2 regions of the Streptomyces sp. UC4497 genome follow, and region 1 is predicted to be linked to the other one. Evidence: riboswitches for the same ligand, from Rfam matches in the RefSeq annotation. Region 1 holds a riboswitch; the other holds the start of a gene.

Region 1 (9,479 bases):
CGCTGATCTGCGCCTTGCGCCGGCCGTACTGGCCGGTGGTGTGCAGGCCCAGGATGCCGAGCGAGGTGACGGACTTGCCGGAGCCCGACTCGCCGACGATGCCGAGGGTGCGGCCCTTCTCCAGCTTGAAGGAGAGCCCGTCGACGGACTTGACCACGCCGTCGTCGGTCGGGAAGTGCACCTTGAGGTCACGGACCTCGAGGAAGGAGCTGGGGGCGCCGGAGGCCGCGGTGGGTTCACCCACCGCCGCTCCGGTCTTGTGCAGTTCGGTCATCCCAGCCTCACTCGCGGGTCGATGACGGCGTACAGAAGGTCCACGACGAGGTTGGCGACGGCGATCGCGAGGGCCGCGATGAGCGTCACGCCGAGGATCACGGGCAGGTCCTTGTTGCTGATGGCCTGGACCGCCGCGAGGCCGAGGCCCGGCAGGTTGAACGTGGACTCGGTGAGCACGGCGCCGCCGAGCAGCACGCCGAGGTCGAGGCCGAAGACGGTGAGGATCGGCGTCATCGCGGAGCGCAGCGCGTGCCGGCTGATGACGGAGGACTCACCGAGACCCTTGGAGCGCGCGGTGCGGATGTAGTCCTCGCCGAGGATCTCCAGCATGGTGGCGCGGGTGAGCCGGGCGTACATCGCGGCGTTGAGGAAGGCGAGCACGATCCACGGCAGGATCAGCGTCTCGATCCAGGTGCCGATCGAGTCCTCGGTGGAGAGCGAGTCGGCGATGTGCACCCAGCCGAGGCTGTGCACGAAGATCCCCATCGCGACCATGCCGGTGAAGAAGACCGGCAGGGAGACGCCGGCGAGGGCGGTGGTCATGGCGGCGCGGTCCCAGAAGGTGCCGCGCTTGAGGGCGGAGACGACGCCGGTGGCGACGCCGCCGATCAGCCACAGCACGCAGGCGCCGGCCGCGAGCGCGGCGGTGACGGGGAGCGCGTCCTTGAGGGTGGTCCAGACGGGTTCCTCCGTGCGGAAGGAGTACCCGAAGCAGGGCGCCGCACAGTGGGTCACGTCATTGCCGTTGGCGTAGTCGCGCCCCAACGGGATGCCCTTGACGAAGTCCCAGAACTGCACGAGCAGAGGGTCGTTGAGCCCCAGTTTGATCCGGATCCCGGCGAGCTGCTCGGCTCCGGACGACTTGCCGGCGAAGAGGACGGCGATGTCCTGACCCGCCCATTTGGGCAGCATGAAGAAGATGGTGAAGGTCGCGAGCAGCACGACGAGCACCATGATGACAACGGCGAACAGGCGCCGGATGAGATAAGCAAGCACTGTGCGCGGCCCGGCGGCGGCCGTCGGCTCCTTGTGGGGGCCCACGACCGTCGCCCGGGGCCATCACCTGCCCTTCGGACTGGCGGGTTTTCGGCGGCGGAGCGGACGGGGCCGGGAACCGGATCAACTCCGGTTCCCGGCGCGGGTGTTACTTGACGACGCCCAGCGAGGCGTAGTCGTAGCGGCCGCTGTACGCGTCGGCCATCATGGCGTTCGTCAGACGCGAGCCACGCCAGGTGATGTTGTTCTCGTAGATGAACGGCATCCAGTCGGCCTGGTCGAGGATCCGCTTGTCGAGGCCCTCGTAGATCTTCCCGGCCTTGTCGGGGTCGGTCTCGGCGATCGCCTTGTCGAAGGTCGCGTCGATCTTCGGGTCGTCGATCTCGGACTCGTTGTAGTTACCGGTCTGCGCGAGGAAGCGGCTGTCCCACAGCGGCTGGCCGAAGCCCTGTCCGGACGGGAAGTCCGGGCCCCAACCGCTCATGATCATGCCGTAGCCGCGCGCCTTGACGACCTTCGGGGAGCCGGTGACCGAGGCGGACTCGGCGCCGTCGAAGGAGTCGACCTCGACCTTGATGCCGACCTTGGCGAGCTGCTCCTGCAGCGCCTCCGCGGTGTCGACCTCGCCCGGGTTGTTGGTACGGGCGGTGATCTTCGTGGAGAAGCCGTTCGGCTTGCCGCACTCCTTCAGCTCGGCCTTGGCCTTGGCCGCGTCCGGCTTGCCCTTGCGGGCGAGGATGCCGTACGGGTCGTAGTCCGTGTGGCCCTTGATCGACTTCGGCAGCGTCGAGTTGGCGATGTCACCACCGGCCAGCTTGCCGCCGCGCACCTGCTGCAGGCCCGCGAAGTCCGTCCCGTAGAACACGGCCTTGCGGCAGTGCACGTTGTCGAACGGCTTGGCCTTGTGCACCAGGGCGACGTAGCGGACGAAGGAGGTCCGCATGTTGTCGACGTTGTCCTTGTGGTCCTGGACGGCGGTGACGCGACCCGACTGGGTCATGCCGGTGCCGTTCATGTCGACGTCGTAGTCGCCTTCCATCAGGCGCTTGTCGTTCTCCTCCAGGTTGGCGGAGATCGTCACGTCGATCTTGTCCGGGAGCGCCGCGCGGACCGGGTCCGAGGACCGCTTCCACTTGTCGTTGCGCACCAGCACGATCTTCTTGTTGGCCTTGTACGACTGGAACTTGTACGGGCCCGCGGAGAACGGCGACTGGGTGTACTTGGCCTTCGTGTCCTTGTCCTGCTTGACCGGCGAGCCGGACGGCATGGCGAGGAACTGCTCGAAGTCACCGTTGGGCTTCGGCAGCTTGAAGACGATGGTCTTGTCGTCCGGCGTCTCGATCGACTTCAGGCCGAGCTTGTCCTTGGACTTGTCCTTGTACGGGCCCTTGTACTCGCCCTTGGGGTCCAGGTTCTGCTTCAGGTACTGCGGACCACCGGTGATGGTGTCCGTCGCCCAGATGCGCTCGATGCCGTACTTGATGTCCTTGGACGTGATCGGCGAGCCGTCCTGCCAGGTGATGCCGTCACGCAGGTTGTACGTGTACGTCTTGCCGTCGTCGGAGATCTTGCCGGGGGCCTTGGCCAGGTCGCCGACGAGCTCGTTGGACGCCTCGCCCGGCTTGGGCGCGTAGGTGACCAGTTGGCGCGTGTAGAACCGCATGAAGTCCCACGACATGCCGTAGTAGGCGCGCTGCGGGTCGGCGGAGTCGAGGTCCTGCTTGCCGACCATGCGCAGCGTGCCTCCCTTCTTCTTCGAAGGGTTGGCGATCTTGTTGTACGCGGCGTCGTAACCGGCGCCCTTGGACGAGTCCTTGGAGTCGTCGTCGCTGCCACCGCCGCACGCCGTGGTCGTCACCAGCGCCGCGACCACGAGGGCGGCGCCGGCGGCAAGCCGTCGTTTCGAGGAACCTGTGGGCATTTTCTCGTAACCTCCGAGATCGCGGTCCCGGACCAAGTGCCGGAGAACCAATGAGTCAAGCCGCCTGACGGTGCTGCAGGGGCAGTTCTGTGAAAGCCAGTTGGACTTGTACGGCGCTACCGGGTGCCCTTGGGATCAAGAGCGTCGCGCAGCCCGTCGCCGAAGAGGTTGAACGCGAGAACGGTGATGAAGATCGTGACACCCGGGACGATCATGAACATCGGGTCGTGTTCGTACGTCTCCAGGGCGTCGCGGAGCATGCCGCCCCAGGAGGCCGTGGGCGGCCTGACACCCGCACCGAGGAAGCTGAGCGCCGCCTCCGTGAGGATGTTGGTCGGGATCATCAGCGTCATGTAGACGACGATCGGCGCGACCAGGTTCGGCAGCAGTTCGCGGAACAGGATGTGCCGCTTGCCACCACCCAACGACCGTGCCGCTTCCACGTATTCACGCTCCCGCAGGGAGAGCGTCTGCCCTCGGACGATGCGTCCGATGTACGGCCAGCCGAAGAAGCCGATGACCATGACGAGGACGGCGATGCGCACCCCGCTGCCGGTCAGGCCGAGCAGGTCGTCCGGGAGCACCGAGACCAGGGAGATGATGAAGAGCAGCTGCGGGAACGAGAGCAGCACGTCCATCACACGGCTGATCACCGTGTCGACCCAGCCGCCGAAGTAGCCGGCCATGATGCCGAACAGCGTGCCCAGCACCGTCGCGACGATCGCCGCGAGGAATGCCACGAGCAGCGAGATCCGGGCGCCGTAGACGATGCGGCTGAAGACGTCGCGGCCCTTGTTCGGCTCGATGCCGAGCAGGAAGTCGCTGCTCATACCGCCGAGCGCGCCCTGGGGCAGGTTCGTCAGCGGGTCGAGCTTGTCCTGGTGGAACTCGTTCGGCGGGTGGCCGAGCAGGCTGACGATGAGCGGCGCGAAGACCGCGACCAGGACGAGGAGCACGACAACGATGCCACCGCCGAGGGCGACCTTGTCGCGCTTGAGCCGGTTCCAGGCGATCTGCTTGAGCGACCGTCCCTCGACCTTGCGACCTCCGTCGTCCTTGGCAGGCTCGACCGGTGCGCTCGGAACCGCTTCCGCGCTCGTGTCGTGCAATGGTGCCGTCATCGTGGCAGGGACCCCTCTCAACCGGCGGTGACCGGCCCGCACTTGCCGCTGTGGCGGCGTGGTTCAGTCCGTCGTACACAGAGGCGAAGCCCCCTTGTTGCGGGAGTCTTCAACCTGGGCGCGATCTGTTGCCAGACTTGACGGCGAAAGGATGCCTAAACGTGATGCTGGCTGGGGTGTTCCGTTATCCGGACTGCCGTGAACGGGAGGCGGACACGGGGCAGTTGGGGTTGAACCGGACATGTTGCGGTCAGTCGCCGACTGGGCCGAAAAGCTGCCGCCAAACGCCGGACGGGCTGGAATTATCCAGCCCGTCCGGCGTTTGAGGACATCTTTAGAACGTCGCGCCGTACGGCGGCGGATACCCGTACCCACCCCCGGCGGGAGCCGCCGGTGCCGCGTGCGCCTCACGGTCGTAGAACGGCCGCGCCTGCCGCAGCCACATCGCCACCGGGTCGTACTCGTCCGACATCGCCACGGTGGACACCGGAAGCCCCTCCGGGACCGCCGGGATGGACTGCTGCATCATCGCCCGCACCGCGTCCACGGACGCCGGAGACGTGTCGTAGACGTCCAGGCCGATGGCGAGATAGGGCGCACCCAGCGTCGGCTGGACCCAGGCGCGGCGCAGCGAGCGGATCGCCGTCGTCCGGTGCGCGTTCTGCGTCAGAACTGCGTAGAACTGGGGGATTTCGATCGTCGGCTCGGAGAGCCGCAGCGGGCCCGCCGGCTGCCGGTCGAGGCCGCCCGCGATACGGCGCAGGTCGAGCCACGGGATGCCGACGCCGCCACCCGGCGCGTGCGGGTTCAGCCAGAGCCCGTAGTGGTCCGGGTAGAGCGTGCGCGCCGCGTCGACCCCGCTCACCACCTCGTACGCCCGCGACCAGCCGGAGGCGGAGAGCTCCTGGGCGGAGGTGACGCACGGGGCGTACGAGAAGCCGTCCACGTCCATGTTCCCGTACTGGGCGTCCGGGGAGCCGGCCTGGCCGTGCCAGAGCAGCATCCAGACCTGCCCGGCCGCAGGGTCGGCGAGGGCCTTGAGGAGCGCCTCGTACGCGTCGTAGCGTCCCGGCGTCACCTGGCGCAGCATGTGCTCGACCTGTCCGGCCGCGGCCGTGCCCGACGCACTCACCCGTAACCGCCCCTTCGGCTCTTCAAATACGTCCGTGCTTCCACACGTGGCCGGAAAGCGAAGCGCCGTCCGGTCACGTCATGAAACCAGCTTAAGCGGCGATACTGACACCGACTTGACGGACGCCGTCACCCTTCTCGTACGTAGAACGGCCGTACGTGTGTACGCAACCAGTCCGCGACGGGGTCCTGCGTCACGTCCAGGAACACCAGGTTGACCGCCCAGGCCACCGGCGCGCGACCCAGCGCCCGCCCCAGCGCGTCCAGCGGAAGGTCCCCCGCGCCGCTCGGGGCGCCCACGGACTGCGACAGCTCCACGCCGATGAACAGGGACGGCTCGGCGTCCTCCACCGTCGCGAGGCAGCGCCGGGCGCTCAGCACCGTGCCGAGCCCGTCGAACTCCTCGCGCACCGCGGCCAGGAAGTCCATGGGGTCGACCTGCCAGTCGGGCTCGCTCAGCACCACGCGGCCACCCGTCGCCGGGCCGTCCAGCGGCGTGCGACCACTGCGGGCCAGCTCGGCGACGGCCGGCGGCGGCAGCGGTACGCCGACCGTGCCGTCCGGGTTCACGGCGATGCCGACCTGCGGCGGAAGCCCGCGCGCGAACTCCACGGCCGGGGCCACCGTGCAGTCCATGCGGCCGCCGGTGACCGCCATGAACTGCTGCTCGGAGCTGAACACGGGGACGTAGGCCTGGCCCGCGATCTCCAGGCTCGGCAGATCGAGGTCCCTGCTGGCGTTCGAACCGCCCCTGGGCAGCGGTATCCACACATGGCTGCGGCCGAGCACCTCGACGATCCGGCCACCCGCCGAAGACCCCGCCTCCTGGCCGAGCGCCGCGGCGAGGACCTGCTCCAACTCGTTGGCGGGCCAGCCCTGCGCGGGGTGGGCGTAGCCGCCCTCGTGCCCCTGGGCGTGACCGTGACCCGGCTCCTGGGTGCCTGGGAACTCCATGACTGCCATCAACCTCTGCTGTTCTGCCCGCTGCTGTGCCCGCCCGACCTTAACTCGTACACACAAGGGGACACGGTGCGGTTACTTCCGCTTACCGGGCCGGCCGCTTACCGGGCGGGCCCCCGCGTCAGTCGCCGAACGTGATCCCTCCCAGCGCCTCCATCGCCGCCCGGTCGAGCAGCACCGCCGACTCCATCCCGACCGGCAGGTCCCCGCGCTCCGTCGAGCTGACGAGCGCGCCCACCGCACGGCGGTGCCGGGCGAAGGCGTACCGGGACACCCCGCGGCCGCGGTCCCGCTGCCCTTCGAGGGCCGTGTCCGCCGGTACGTCGAGCAGCATCAGGTGGACGGCGACCCCGCGCCGCCGCGCCGTGCGGATCACCCAGCGGCGCACCCACGCCTGCGTACCGCAGTCGTGCACGACGACGCTCACGCCCGAGCGCATCGCCCGGCGCAGCCCCACGTAGTGCGCGACGCGGACCAGCGGGCGGTACAGCGCGTACGGCAGGTAGCGCGGCATGCGCGCGGCCCAGCGCTCGCGGGTGTCCTGCGAATCGATCCGGATCTCCGTGACGGCCCGCCGCATCAGCGTCGACTTGCCGCTGCCCGGCAGGCCCGAGAGCACGACGAGGTCGCCCGCCGCGAACGCGAGCCTTCGTGGTGTGTGACCACGGCGGCCGCGCAGGTCCCGCACCGAGCGCTGGCCGGGGATCACCCCTGCCACCACCGGCGCCGAAGCCGACACCGCATAAGCCCCCGCCACTGCCTTGTGCACCGTGATCGTCCTCCCCGCTGCGGTCACGTCACCCTTGCCCCTCAAGTGTAAAGAGAAGGTAATGCCCCTCAAGGGGTTTCCCTGTCGGACGGGCATGCAATGATGTGCCCGCAACTGCATACCGGCCGCTTGAATCCGCGCGGGAGAGTTCCGGGTACCGAGTCGTATCGACGAGTTCCCGGACGCCGAAGGAGCAAGTTCCTCCCTTGAATCTCTCAGGCCCCGTACCGCGCGGGCGAGGCAGATCTGAAAAGTGGGGCGCCTTTGTGACACGGCGCCCCCACCCAAGGTGCAAGCCCCCTCGGGGCGAACCTCTCAGGTTCCGATGACAGATGGGGAGGACGTCTCGTACGCGAGACCCCGCCATCGCCGTCATGCCCCTGGGAGCAGACCAGCTATGACCCGCACCACCGCACTGGACGCCCTGCACCGTTCGCTCGGCGCGACCATGACCGACTTCGCCGGCTGGGACATGCCGCTGCGCTACGCCAGCGAGCGCGACGAGCACAACGCCGTGCGCACGCGGGCCGGCCTCTTCGACCTCTCCCACATGGGCGAGATCACGGTGTCCGGGCCCGAGGCCGTGGACCTGCTCAACCACGCCCTCGTCGGCAACATCGGCTCCGTCGGCGCCGGCCGCGCCCGCTACACGATGATCTGCCGCGAGGACGGCGGGATCCTCGACGACCTGATCGTGTACCGGCTCGGCGAGACCGAGTACATGGTCGTCGCCAACGCGGGCAACGCGCAGGTCGTGCTCGACGCCCTGACCGAGCGCGCCGCCGGCTTCGACGCCGAGGTCCGCGACGACCACGACGCGTACGCGCTGCTCGCGGTGCAGGGCCCGACCTCGGCCGCGATCGTGAAGTCCGTCACGGACGCGGACCTGGACGGCCTGAAGTACTACGCGGGTCTGCCCGGCACCGTCGCCGGTGTCGAGGCGCTCATCGCGCGCACCGGCTACACCGGAGAGGACGGCTTCGAGCTGTTCGTCTCCCCCGCCGACGCCGAGAAGCTGTGGCAGGCGCTGACCGAGGCGGGCGCCGAGTACGGCCTCGTCCCCTGCGGCCTGTCCTGCCGGGACACGCTGCGCCTGGAGGCGGGCATGCCGCTGTACGGGCACGAGCTGACGACCGACCTCACGCCCTTCGACGCCGGCCTCGGCCGCGTCGTGAAGTTCGAGAAGACCTCGCACGGGGACAACTTCGTGGGCCACGACGCGCTGGTCGCCGCCGCCGAGCGCGCCGAGGCCAACCCGCCCCGCAAGCTCGTCGGCCTCATCGCCGAGGGCCGCCGCGTCCCGCGCGCCGGGATGTCCGTCGTCGTCGACGGCAAGGTGATCGGCGAGGTCACCTCCGGCGCCCCGTCCCCGACGCTCGGCAAGCCGATCGCGATCGCGTACGTGGACCCCGCGCACGCCGAGGCGGGTACGGCGGGTGTCGGAGTCGACATCCGCGGCAAGCACGAGCCGTACGAGGTCGTGGCCCTGCCGTTCTACAAGCGCCAGAAGTAGCGCACGCTCCCCCTCTGTCACCAGCACCTTCCCGCGTACAGGAGAATTCGCATCATGAGCAACCCCCAGCAGCTGCGTTACAGCAAGGAGCACGAGTGGCTCTCGGCCGTCGAGGACGGCGTCGCCACGATCGGCATCACGGAGCACGCCGCGAACGCGCTCGGTGACATCGTGTTCGTCCAGCTCCCCGAGGTCGGTGACACCGTGACCGCGGGCGAGACCTGTGGCGAGCTCGAGTCGACCAAGTCGGTCTCCGACCTGTACTCCCCCGTCAACGGCGAGGTGACCGAGATCAACCAGGACGTCGTCGACGACCCGGCCCTGGTCAACTCGGCCCCGTTCGAGGGCGGCTGGCTGTTCAAGGTCCGGCTGGCCGACGAGCCGAAGGACCTGCTCTCCGCCGACGAGTACACCGAGTTCTCCGGGAGCTGACCCCACCGATGTCCGTACTGAACGAATCCCTGCACGAGCTCGACCCCGAGGTCGCCGTCGCGGTCGACGCCGAGCTGAAGCGCCAGCAGTCGACCCTCGAAATGATCGCGTCGGAGAACTTCGCTCCGGCCGCCGTCATGGAGGCCCAGGGCTCGGTCCTCACCAACAAGTACGCGGAGGGCTACCCCGGCCGCCGCTACTACGGCGGCTGCGAGCACGTCGACGTCACCGAGCAGATCGCGATCGACCGCGTGAAGGCGCTCTTCGGCGCCGAGTACGCGAACGTGCAGCCGCACTCCGGCGCCTCCGCGAACCAGGCCGCCCTCTTCGCCATCGCCAAGCCGGGCGACACGATCCTCG
Region 2 (9,479 bases), on a different contig from region 1:
GTGTCGTCGTGGTGCTCGGCATCCGCATCTTCTCCAACGCGGCCGCGATCCGGCGGCATGTGTTCCGGGCGTGAGGCCGATGAGTCAGAACGAGAACGAAGAGAACGCAGAGAACCGCGAGAACCCGCGGGGCGTGCAACCGGACGGCGGGACCGACCAGTTGCGCAAGGAGCTCTCCAAGGAGCTGCCCCCCGAGGTGCCGCCGGCGAACCGTGCGGCGGAGCGGGAGGCAGAGGCGGCTCCGGCCGAACCCGAGGCGCCCGAACCCCGGGCGCCCGAACCGGAGCCGGCAGGCCCGGATGACCGTCCGGACGCCGGGCCGGAGGTCGTCGAGCCCGAACTGACCGGGCGGCAGCGGCTCGTGAAGGGTCTGTGGCCGCCGCGCGCGTCACGTGCCCAACTCATCATGGCCGTGCTGCTGTTCGTCCTGGGGCTCGGGCTCGCCATCCAGGTGCGGTCCACCAGCGACAACAGCGCGCTGCGCGGTGCGCGTCAGGAAGATCTCGTTCGCATTCTCGATGAACTGGATGATCGAACTCAGCGTCTTGAGGATGAGAAGCAAGGTCTCGTGGACCAGCGCACCGAGTTGGAGAACAGCTCGGACCAGGCCGACGAGGCCCGCAAGCAGACGGCCGAGAAGCAGAAGCAGCTCGGCATTCTGGCGGGCACGACGGCCGCGCAGGGCCCCGGGATCACCATGACCGTCACCGACACGAAGGGGGCCGTGGAGGCGGACATGCTGCTCGACGCGGTCCAGGAGCTGCGCGCCGCCGGCGCGGAGGCGATTCAGGTGAATGATGTCCGCATCGTGGCCAACACGTATCTGACGGACGGCAGCGGAGGGAAGGGGATCAGTGTGGACGGGCACGAGATCAGCCGCCCCTACCGGTTCAAGGTCATCGGCAAGCCGCAGGACCTGGAGCCGGCCCTGAACATCCCCGGGGGTGTCGTGCAGACGCTGGAGAAGGAGCAGGCCACGGTGGCCGTGAGCCGCTCGAACAAGATCGTCGTGGATGCCTTGCGATCGGCGCAACGGCCTGATTACGCTCGGTCGTCCTCGGAGTGAAGCCGGGGGTGCATGGTGGATACCGTGCGAGGGCATGAGGTTGCGGGGGGTCGCCGCAGCAAGGGTGGTGCGCGTGGTGGAAACTGTTTGGCGGATACGGACGTTGTGAGGGTGTCCGTGTCATTGATGTACGCGATGTACGCCGATGTGTGCAGTCAGGGTTCGTCCTGCCCCACGGGCGGGTCTGTTTCGGTCAAGGGGAATCGCCCGTGAAGTTGTTTGCGAAGTTGTTCGGCAAGAGCCGTGAGGACGCGCGTCACCGTGCGCCGCGGCAAGGGGACGCCCCGGAGACGCAGGTGGGCGAGCGCCCGCTGTTCCGGGACCAGGTCGCCGGAGACAATTCGGGCGGACAGGGCGCGTCGTCTGTTGACCCTGCCGGTTCCGGCCGCATAGGTTTCGGAGAACCGTCAACCTCAAGTACGGGTGGAGGGTTTGCCCCCGACCCGTACGCGTCCCACGCCCCCGCGGGGCAGCCGCGGCAGGAGGATCCGTCCATGTCGGCCCTGGTGTGTACGAGGTGCGGAAACCGGAACGGGGAGAACAGCCGGTTCTGCTCCAACTGCGGTGCGCCGCTGCGCGGCGGTGCGGCGCCGGAGGGGCCGTCCGAGACGACGTCCACGATCTCCATCTCCGGCCTCGAGTCCTACGACCCGGAGGCGACGGGTCAGACGCAGCTTCCGGCCCTCTCTCCCGAGGCGCAGGCGGCGGTCGACGCGCTGCCGCTGGGCTCGGCGCTCCTGGTGGTGCGGCGCGGTCCGAACTCGGGCAGCCGCTTCCTCCTGGACGGCGAGCTGACCACCGCGGGGCGCCACCCGCAGAGCGACATCTTCCTGGACGACGTGACCGTGTCGCGCCGCCACGTGGAGTTCCGTCGCCTGCAGGACGGCTCGTTCACCGTCGCCGACGTCGGCAGCCTCAACGGCACGTATGTGAACCGTGAGCGCATCGACTCGGTGACGCTGAACAACGGGGACGAGGTGCAGATCGGCAAGTACCGGCTGGTGTTCTACGCGAGCCAGCGCGGTATCTGAACCGTCCGCGACCCTTCAGGAAGGTCCATGCTGCACACGACGAGTGGCGGTGCCCCCGGGGGCACCGCCACCACGGACAGTCGGCTGATGAGCATCGGCACCGTACTGAACGTGCTCCGAGAAGAGTTTCCCGAAGTCACCATCTCCAAGATCAGGTTCCTGGAGTCCGAGGGCCTCGTCGAGCCGCGGCGCACGCCCTCGGGCTACCGGAAGTTCAGCCCGGACGACGTCGAGCGGCTCGCCCATGTGCTGCGCATGCAGCGGGACCACTACCTGCCGCTGAAGGTCATCAAGGAGCAGCTCGACGCCCTGGAGCCGGGCGAGACGCTGCCCGTGCCCGCGCCGGGACGCCCCGGCGACGCGGAGGACGGCACCGATGTGCCGACGGCCGCGCGAGTCGGCCGGGACGAATTGCTGGCCGCCGTCGGCGTCGAGGAGCACGAGCTCGACGAATGGGAGTCGTACGGGCTCCTCACGCCGCTGCCCGACGGTGGCTACGACGCGTCCGCCGTGTCGGTCGCCGAGCTCATCGGCGAGCTGGCCCGGTTCGGGATCGGGCCGCGGCACCTGCGGGTCATGCGGGCGGCCGCGGACCGGGAGGCCGGCCTGGTGGACCAGGTGGTGGCCCCCCTGAAGGTGCACCGCAACCCGCAGACGCGGGCGCACGCCGAGGCCCGCGCCAAGGAGCTCGCAGGCCTCACAGTGAGGCTGCACTCGGCACTTGTGCAGACCGCGCTCGGGGTGCGTCTGCCCTGATCGCGGGCTCGGGTGAGCACCGACGGCCCGGTCCTCGGTGGATGCCCGACTACCCAAACCGACCGGGCACGTCCTAGGGTTGCTGTGTGAACGAGCTCGACGTCGTAGGTGTCCGGGTCGAAATGCCCTCCAACCAGCCGATCGTGCTCCTGCGTGAAGTGGGAGGCGACCGGTACCTCCCCATCTGGATCGGACCGGGGGAGGCGACCGCGATCGCCTTCGCCCAGCAGGGCATGGCGCCCGCGCGTCCGCTGACGCACGACCTTTTCAAGGATGTCCTTGAGGCGGTCGGCCAGGAGCTCACGGAAGTGCGCATCACGGACCTGCGCGAAGGCGTCTTCTACGCGGAGCTGGTGTTCGCGAGCGGGGTCGAGGTCAGCGCCCGCCCGTCGGACGCCATAGCCCTCGCACTGCGCACCGGTACGCCGATCTACGGCAGTGACGGGGTCCTGGACGATGCGGGGATCGCGATCCCCGACGAGCAGGAGGACGAGGTGGAGAAGTTCCGCGAGTTCCTCGACCAGATCTCTCCCGAGGACTTCGGCACCAACAGCCAGTGACCGGTCGGCCGACGGCCGGGCCCGGGCGTCGAGCGGCGGCGCCCTCGGGACATTCGGCTAGCCTTTCCCGGCGGTGGGCCACGGGAAACCACTCTTAGGGTGATTATCACTCGGCGTGCCTAGTGTGGCGTTCGTTGACGCACCCCCTGTGACTGCCTACCGTCGACAAGGCAGGTCAATGAGGAGGTCGGCGTGAGAAGCAGCGGCGACGGTACGGCGACGGGCGGACCGTACCTTCCCCCGAGCTCTCGAATGAGCTCGAGCAGGGGGTACCCCCTCCACGGCGGCGCGGCCGATCACACTCCGCAGCGCCCACAGGCCGTGCCTGTGGTGGCGGGGAACAGCGGCGAGGCCGCTTCCGAGCAGCTGGGATACCGGGGGCCGACGGCATGTGCGGCGGCCGGCATCACCTACCGGCAGCTCGACTACTGGGCCAGGACCGGCCTTGTCGAACCCAGTGTGCGCTCCGCGTACGGATCGGGGACACAGCGGCTCTACAGCTTCCGGGACGTCGTCGTCCTCAAGGTCGTCAAGCGGTTCCTGGACACGGGCGTCTCCTTGCAGAACATCCGGGCGGCCGTGCAGCACCTGCGCGAGAGCGGCTTCCGGGACCTGGAGCGGATGACGCTGATGAGCGACGGCGCGACCGTGTACGAGTGCACGTCGCCGGATGAGGTGCACGATCTGCTCCAGGGCGGCCAGGGGGTCTTCGGGATCGCCGTGGGCGTGGTCTGGCGGGACGTGGAGGCCGCGCTCTCGCAGCTGCACGGTGAGCGTGTGGACACCGGCGAGACGATCGTGCCGCCGAACCCCACGGACGAGCTCGCGAGGCGGCGGGGCAGGGCCGTGTGAGGTCCGTACGGCCGCGTTGTCAGTGGCGTAGGGCAGCATCAGTGATGTGAGAACCGCGCCCACCATCCTGCATCTCGACATGGATGCCTTCTACGCCTCTGCGGAGCAGGCGGCGAAGCCGAGCCTGCGCGGGAAAGCGGTCGTCGTGGGCGGGCTCGGTCCGCGCGGTGTCGTGGCCACGGCGTCGTACGAGGCGCGGAAGTTCGGGGTGCACTCGGCGATGCCGATGGGACAGGCGCGCCGGCTCGCCCCGCATGCCGCCTACCTGGTGCCGCGCTTCCGGCTCTACCGGGAGATCAGCGAGCAGGTGATGGGGCTCCTCGGCGCCCTTTCGCCGCTCGTGGAGCCGCTGAGCCTGGACGAGGCGTTCGTCGATCTGGAGGCCGGTGAGGCGGCCTGGGACGCCGCTTCGGCGGAGGCCGTGGGGCGGCGGCTGCGGGCCGACATCCGGCGTGTGACCGGGCTGACCGGGTCCGTGGGGCTCGCCGCGTCCAAGATGCTCGCCAAGATCGGCTCGGAGGAGGCGAAGCCGGACGGGCTCGTGCTCATACGCCCCGGTACCGAGCGCGCGCTGCTCGGGCCGCGGTCCGTGCGGATCCTGCCCGGCGTCGGGCCCGCGACGGCGGATCATCTGCGGCGGGCCGGGATTCTGACCGTGGAGGAGATCGCGGGGGCCGGCGAGGACGAGCTGGTGCGCCTCCTCGGGAAGGCGCACGGCAGCCATCTGTACGAGATGGCGCTGGCCCGCGACGAGCGGCCGGTCGTCGCCGAGCGGGACTCCAAGTCGGTATCGGTCGAGGACACGTACGACGTGGACATCCATGACCGGGTGCGGGTCCGGATGGAGGTGCGCAGGCTCGCCGGCCGGTGCGTGGAGCGGCTGAGAGCGGCCGAGCGCTCGGGGCGGACCGTGGTGCTCAAGGTGCGGCGCTACGACTTCTCGACGCTGACGCGCTCCGAGACGCTGCGGGGGCCGACGGACGACCCCGGGGTGGTGCGGGAGGCCGCGGCGCGGTTGCTGGAGAGCGTGGACACGACCGGTGGTGTGCGGTTGCTGGGGGTCGGTGTCAGCGGGCTCGCCGACTTCACGCAGGAGGACCTGTTCGCGCAGTTCGCCGCCGCGGAGGAAGCGGCCGCGGAGGAAGCGGCCGCCGAGGAGCCGGAGGGGGAGGCGGACGCGGCCGAGCCGGTGGAGGCCGCCGAGCCCGTCGAGCGGCGATGGCTGGCCGGGCACGATGTGCGGCATGCCGAGTTCGGGCCCGGGTGGGTGCAGGGCAGCGGGCTGGGGCGGGTGACCGTGCGGTTCGAGACGCCGTATGCGCTGGTGCCGGGGCGGGTGCGGACCTTCCGGGTCGACGATCCCGAGCTGGAGTCGGCGGATCCGCTTCCGCTGGTGGAGGGCGCCGAGGTTCAGGTCGGGTCGTCCTCCGCGCCCGCGACCTTGCCGAATGTGACGTCGGGCGACTGAGGAGCCGTGATGTCCAGACCGTAGTGGTCGTAGAGCTGGAGTTCCTGCTCGGGGGAGAGGTGGCGGCCGACGCCGAAGTCGGGGGAGTCCTTGATCAGGGAGCGCTCGAAGGGCACGTGCAGCGTGCCGTCCGTGAAGTCGCTGGGTTCGAGCGGGACGAAGGCGTCGCGGCTGAACAGGCCGGTTCGTATCGCGGCCCACTCCGGTTCGCCCGTCGCGTCGTCGAGGTACACCTCGTCGATGGTGCCGATCTTGGCTCCGTTGCGGTCGAACGCCTTGCGGCCGATCAGATTGCGCGGATCAACATCGGTCTGCACGGGCCCTCCAACTGATCGCGATGATCGCAACTCGTCTGTAAGCACTACGAAAGAGCACATTGCGGAAGGCGGCCACTCGGGGGCTGCGGCCAAGTAGCCGCTGGTAGGCTGGCGAGTGGCTGCTGACCCCGTGCGGGAGAGTCTTCCGACAGTAGTCGGGGGCGCCGAAGGAGCAAATCCTCCCCGGAATCTCTCAGGCCCCTGTACCGCACGGACGAGGTCACTCTGGAAAGCAGGGCGGGGTGCACGGTTTCCGCTCTCACCGACGGTGCAAGCCGGTGTGTTCCGTGTTCTCGCGGGGTGGGCCGGTGAAGCTCTCAGGTTGAGATGACAGAGGGGGAGGCCGTCCGGGTACCCGCGCCGTGGTGCCCCTCGTAGGTCGCAATGACCAGGAGGCCTCCGCCAATGACCGCCAATCGTATTCCGCTCTCGCAGCTGGAGCGAGGAATCCCCTTCGAGCAGCGCCACATCGGCCCCGATGACGCCGCTCAGGCCAAGATGCTCGCGCAGGTCGGCTACGGCTCGCTGGACGAGCTGACCGCGGCCGCGGTGCCCGATGTGATCAAGAGCGCCGAGGCGCTCGACCTTCCGGCCGCCCGTAGCGAGGCCGAGGTGCTCGCCGAGCTCAAGACGCTCGCCGAGCGCAACCAGGTGCTCGGCTCGATGATCGGCCTCGGTTACTACGGGACGTTCACGCCGCCGGTCATCCTGCGCAATGTGATGGAGAACCCGTCCTGGTACACGGCGTACACGCCCTACCAGCCGGAGATCTCGCAGGGCCGCCTCGAGGCGCTGCTCAACTTCCAGACCATGGTCGCCGAGTTGACCGGCCTGCCCACTTCGGGTGCCTCGCTGCTCGACGAGGGCACCGCGGCCGCCGAGGCGATGGCCCTGTCGCGCCGCGTCGGCAAGGTCAAGAACGGCGTGTACGTCGTCGACGCCGACGCCCTTCCGCAGACCATCGCCGTCATCGAGACGCGCGCCGAGCCGACCGGCGTCGAGATCGTCGTCGCCGACCTGAGCGAGGGCATCCCCGCCGAGGTCGCCGAGCGCGGTGTCGTGGGTGTGCTCGTGCAGTACCCCGGTGCCTCGGGTGTCGTGCGGGACATCAAGCCCGTGATCGACCAGGCGCACGAGCTGGGTGCCATCGTCACCGTCGCCGCCGATCTTCTTGCTCTTACGTTGCTGACCTCGCCCGGCGAACTCGGCGCGGACATCGCCGTCGGTACGACGCAGCGCTTCGGTGTCCCGATGGGCTTCGGTGGTCCGCACGCCGGATACATGGCCGTACGCGAGAAGTTCGCGCGCTCGCTGCCGGGCCGTCTGGTCGGTGTGTCCGTCGACGCCGACGGCAACAAGGCGTACCGACTCGCCCTGCAGACCCGTGAGCAGCACATCCGCCGCGAGAAGGCGACCAGCAACATCTGTACCGCGCAGGTGCTGCTCGCCGTCATGGCCGGCATGTACGCCGTGTACCACGGGCCCGAGGGCCTGAAGTCCATCGCGCGGCGCACCCACCGCTACGCCACCGTGCTCGCCGCGGGACTCACCGCGGGCGGCGTCGAGGTCGTGCACGGCGCGTACTTCGACACCCTCACCGTGCGGGTGCCCGGCCGGGCCGCCGAGGTCGTCTCCGCCGCGCGCGAGGGCGGTGTCAACCTGCGCCTCGTGGACGCCGATCACGTCTCGCTCTCCTGTGACGAGACCACCACACGGGCCCAACTGGGCTCCGTTTGGAGCGCGTTCGGTGTCGAGGGGGACGTCGAGGCCCTGGACGCCGAGGCGGCGGACACGCTGCCGGGCGGCCTGCTGCGCGAGGACGACTACCTGACGCACCCCGTCTTCCACCAGCACCGCTCCGAGACGGCGATGCTGCGTTACCTGCGGACGCTCGCCGACCGCGACTACGCGCTGGACCGCGGCATGATCCCGCTGGGCTCCTGCACGATGAAGCTCAACGCGACGACGGAGATGGAGCCGGTCACCTGGCCCGAGTTCGGCCAGCTGCACCCCTTCGCCCCCGCCGAGCAGGCGCAGGGCTACCTGACGCTCATCCGTGAGCTGGAGGAGCGGCTCGCCGAGGTCACCGGCTACGACAAGGTGTCGCTGCAGCCGAACGCCGGCTCGCAGGGCGAGCTCGCCGGTCTGCTCGCCGTCCGTGGCTACCACCGGGCCAACGGCGACGAGCAGCGCACCGTCTGCCTCATCCCGTCCTCCGCGCACGGCACGAACGCGGCGAGCGCCGTGATGGCCGGCATGAAGGTCGTCGTCGTGAAGACCGCCGACGACGGCGAGGTCGACATCGAGGACCTTCGCGCCAAGATCGAGCAGTACGCGGACCAGCTGTCCGTCCTCATGATCACGTACCCGTCGACGCACGGTGTCTTCGAGGAGCACGTCGCCGACATCTGCGCCGCCGTGCACGACGCGGGCGGTCAGGTCTACGTCGACGGCGCCAACCTCAACGCGCTTGTGGGTCTCGCCAAGCCGGGCCGCTTCGGCGGCGACGTCTCGCACCTGAACCTGCACAAGACGTTCTGCATTCCGCACGGCGGCGGCGGTCCCGGCGTCGGCCCGGTGGGTGTGCGCGAGCACCTCGCGCCGTACCTGCCGAACCACCCGCTGCAGCCGGCCGCGGGCCCCGAGACGGGCGTCGGCCCGATCTCCGCGGCGCCGTGGGGCTCCGCCGGGATCCTGCCGATCTCCTGGGCGTACGTACGGCTCATGGGCGGCGAGGGCCTGAAGCGGGCCACGCAGGTCGCCGTGCTCTCCGCGAACTACATCGCCAAGCGGCTCGAGCCGCACTTCCCGGTGCTCTACAACGGCCCGGGCGGGCTCGTCGCGCACGAGTGCATCATCGACCTGCGGCCGCTCAGCAAGGCGACGGGCGTGAGCATCGACGACGTCGCCAAGCGGCTCATCGACTACGGGTTCCACGCGCCGACCATGTCGTTCCCGGTCGCCGGTACGTTCATGATCGAGCCCACCGAGAGCGAGGACATCGAGGAGCTCGACCGGTTCTGCGACGCGATGATCGCGATTCGCGGCGAGATCGAGCGCGTCGCCTCCGGCGAGTGGGCGGCCGACGACAACCCGCTGCGGAACGCTCCGCACACGGCCGGGATGCTCGGCGGTGACTGGGAGCACGCGTACAGCCGGGAAGAAGGTGTCTTCCCGGCCGGGGTGGTCGCTTCGGACAAGTACTGGCCGCCGGTGCGGCGTATCGACCAGGCGTTCGGCGACCGGAACCTGGTGTGTTCCTGCCCGCCGATCGACGCCTACGAAAGCTGATCCACTCGGGACTGCGCGGCCGTCGGTCGCGCAGTCCTGCTCAGCTGATCCCTACGCCGCCGTCACCACTGCGCCCAGTGGGCGGTGCGGGGCGATGATCCTGCCACTGGGCAGCAGCTCGCCGGTGTCCTCGAAGAG

What was found. Region 1 has a riboswitch for glycine ahead of gcvT (glycine cleavage system aminomethyltransferase GcvT). Riboswitches for the same ligand answer to the same signal wherever they lie in the genome.
Region 2: it holds a riboswitch for glycine, as region 1 does, so the genes downstream of both, gcvP (aminomethyl-transferring glycine dehydrogenase) here and gcvT (glycine cleavage system aminomethyltransferase GcvT) in region 1, are expected to answer to the same signal.

What each region holds. Positions count from the first base shown of each region.
Region 1 covers NZ_JBTYHB010000051.1:19,532-29,010, forward strand. The annotation lists gene ACYSUO_RS39200 (ABC transporter ATP-binding protein) at 1-274, opposite strand, end outside; gene ACYSUO_RS39205 (ABC transporter permease) at 271-1,272, opposite strand; gene ACYSUO_RS39210 (ABC transporter substrate-binding protein) at 1,421-3,193, opposite strand; gene ACYSUO_RS39215 (ABC transporter permease) at 3,310-4,314, opposite strand; gene ACYSUO_RS39220 (enhanced serine sensitivity protein SseB C-terminal domain-containing protein) at 4,649-5,446, opposite strand; gene ACYSUO_RS39225 (enhanced serine sensitivity protein SseB) at 5,575-6,399, opposite strand; gene ACYSUO_RS39230 (AAA family ATPase) at 6,527-7,144, opposite strand; glycine riboswitch at 7,305-7,414, shown strand; glycine riboswitch at 7,415-7,516, shown strand; gene gcvT (glycine cleavage system aminomethyltransferase GcvT) at 7,572-8,687, shown strand; gene gcvH (glycine cleavage system protein GcvH) at 8,742-9,119, shown strand; gene glyA (serine hydroxymethyltransferase) at 9,128-9,479, shown strand, end outside.
Region 2 covers NZ_JBTYHB010000005.1:349,607-359,085, reverse strand. The annotation lists gene ACYSUO_RS10505 (small basic family protein) at 1-74, shown strand, start outside; gene ACYSUO_RS10500 (DUF881 domain-containing protein) at 80-1,066, shown strand; gene ACYSUO_RS10495 (FHA domain-containing protein) at 1,189-2,097, shown strand; gene ftsR (transcriptional regulator FtsR) at 2,125-2,853, shown strand; gene ACYSUO_RS10485 (bifunctional nuclease family protein) at 2,940-3,413, shown strand; gene ACYSUO_RS10480 (MerR family transcriptional regulator) at 3,606-4,265, shown strand; gene ACYSUO_RS10475 (DNA polymerase IV) at 4,312-5,733, shown strand; gene ACYSUO_RS10470 (PRC-barrel domain-containing protein) at 5,676-6,050, opposite strand; glycine riboswitch at 6,174-6,269, shown strand; gene gcvP (aminomethyl-transferring glycine dehydrogenase) at 6,456-9,341, shown strand; gene ACYSUO_RS10460 (DUF5999 family protein) at 9,393-9,479, opposite strand, start outside.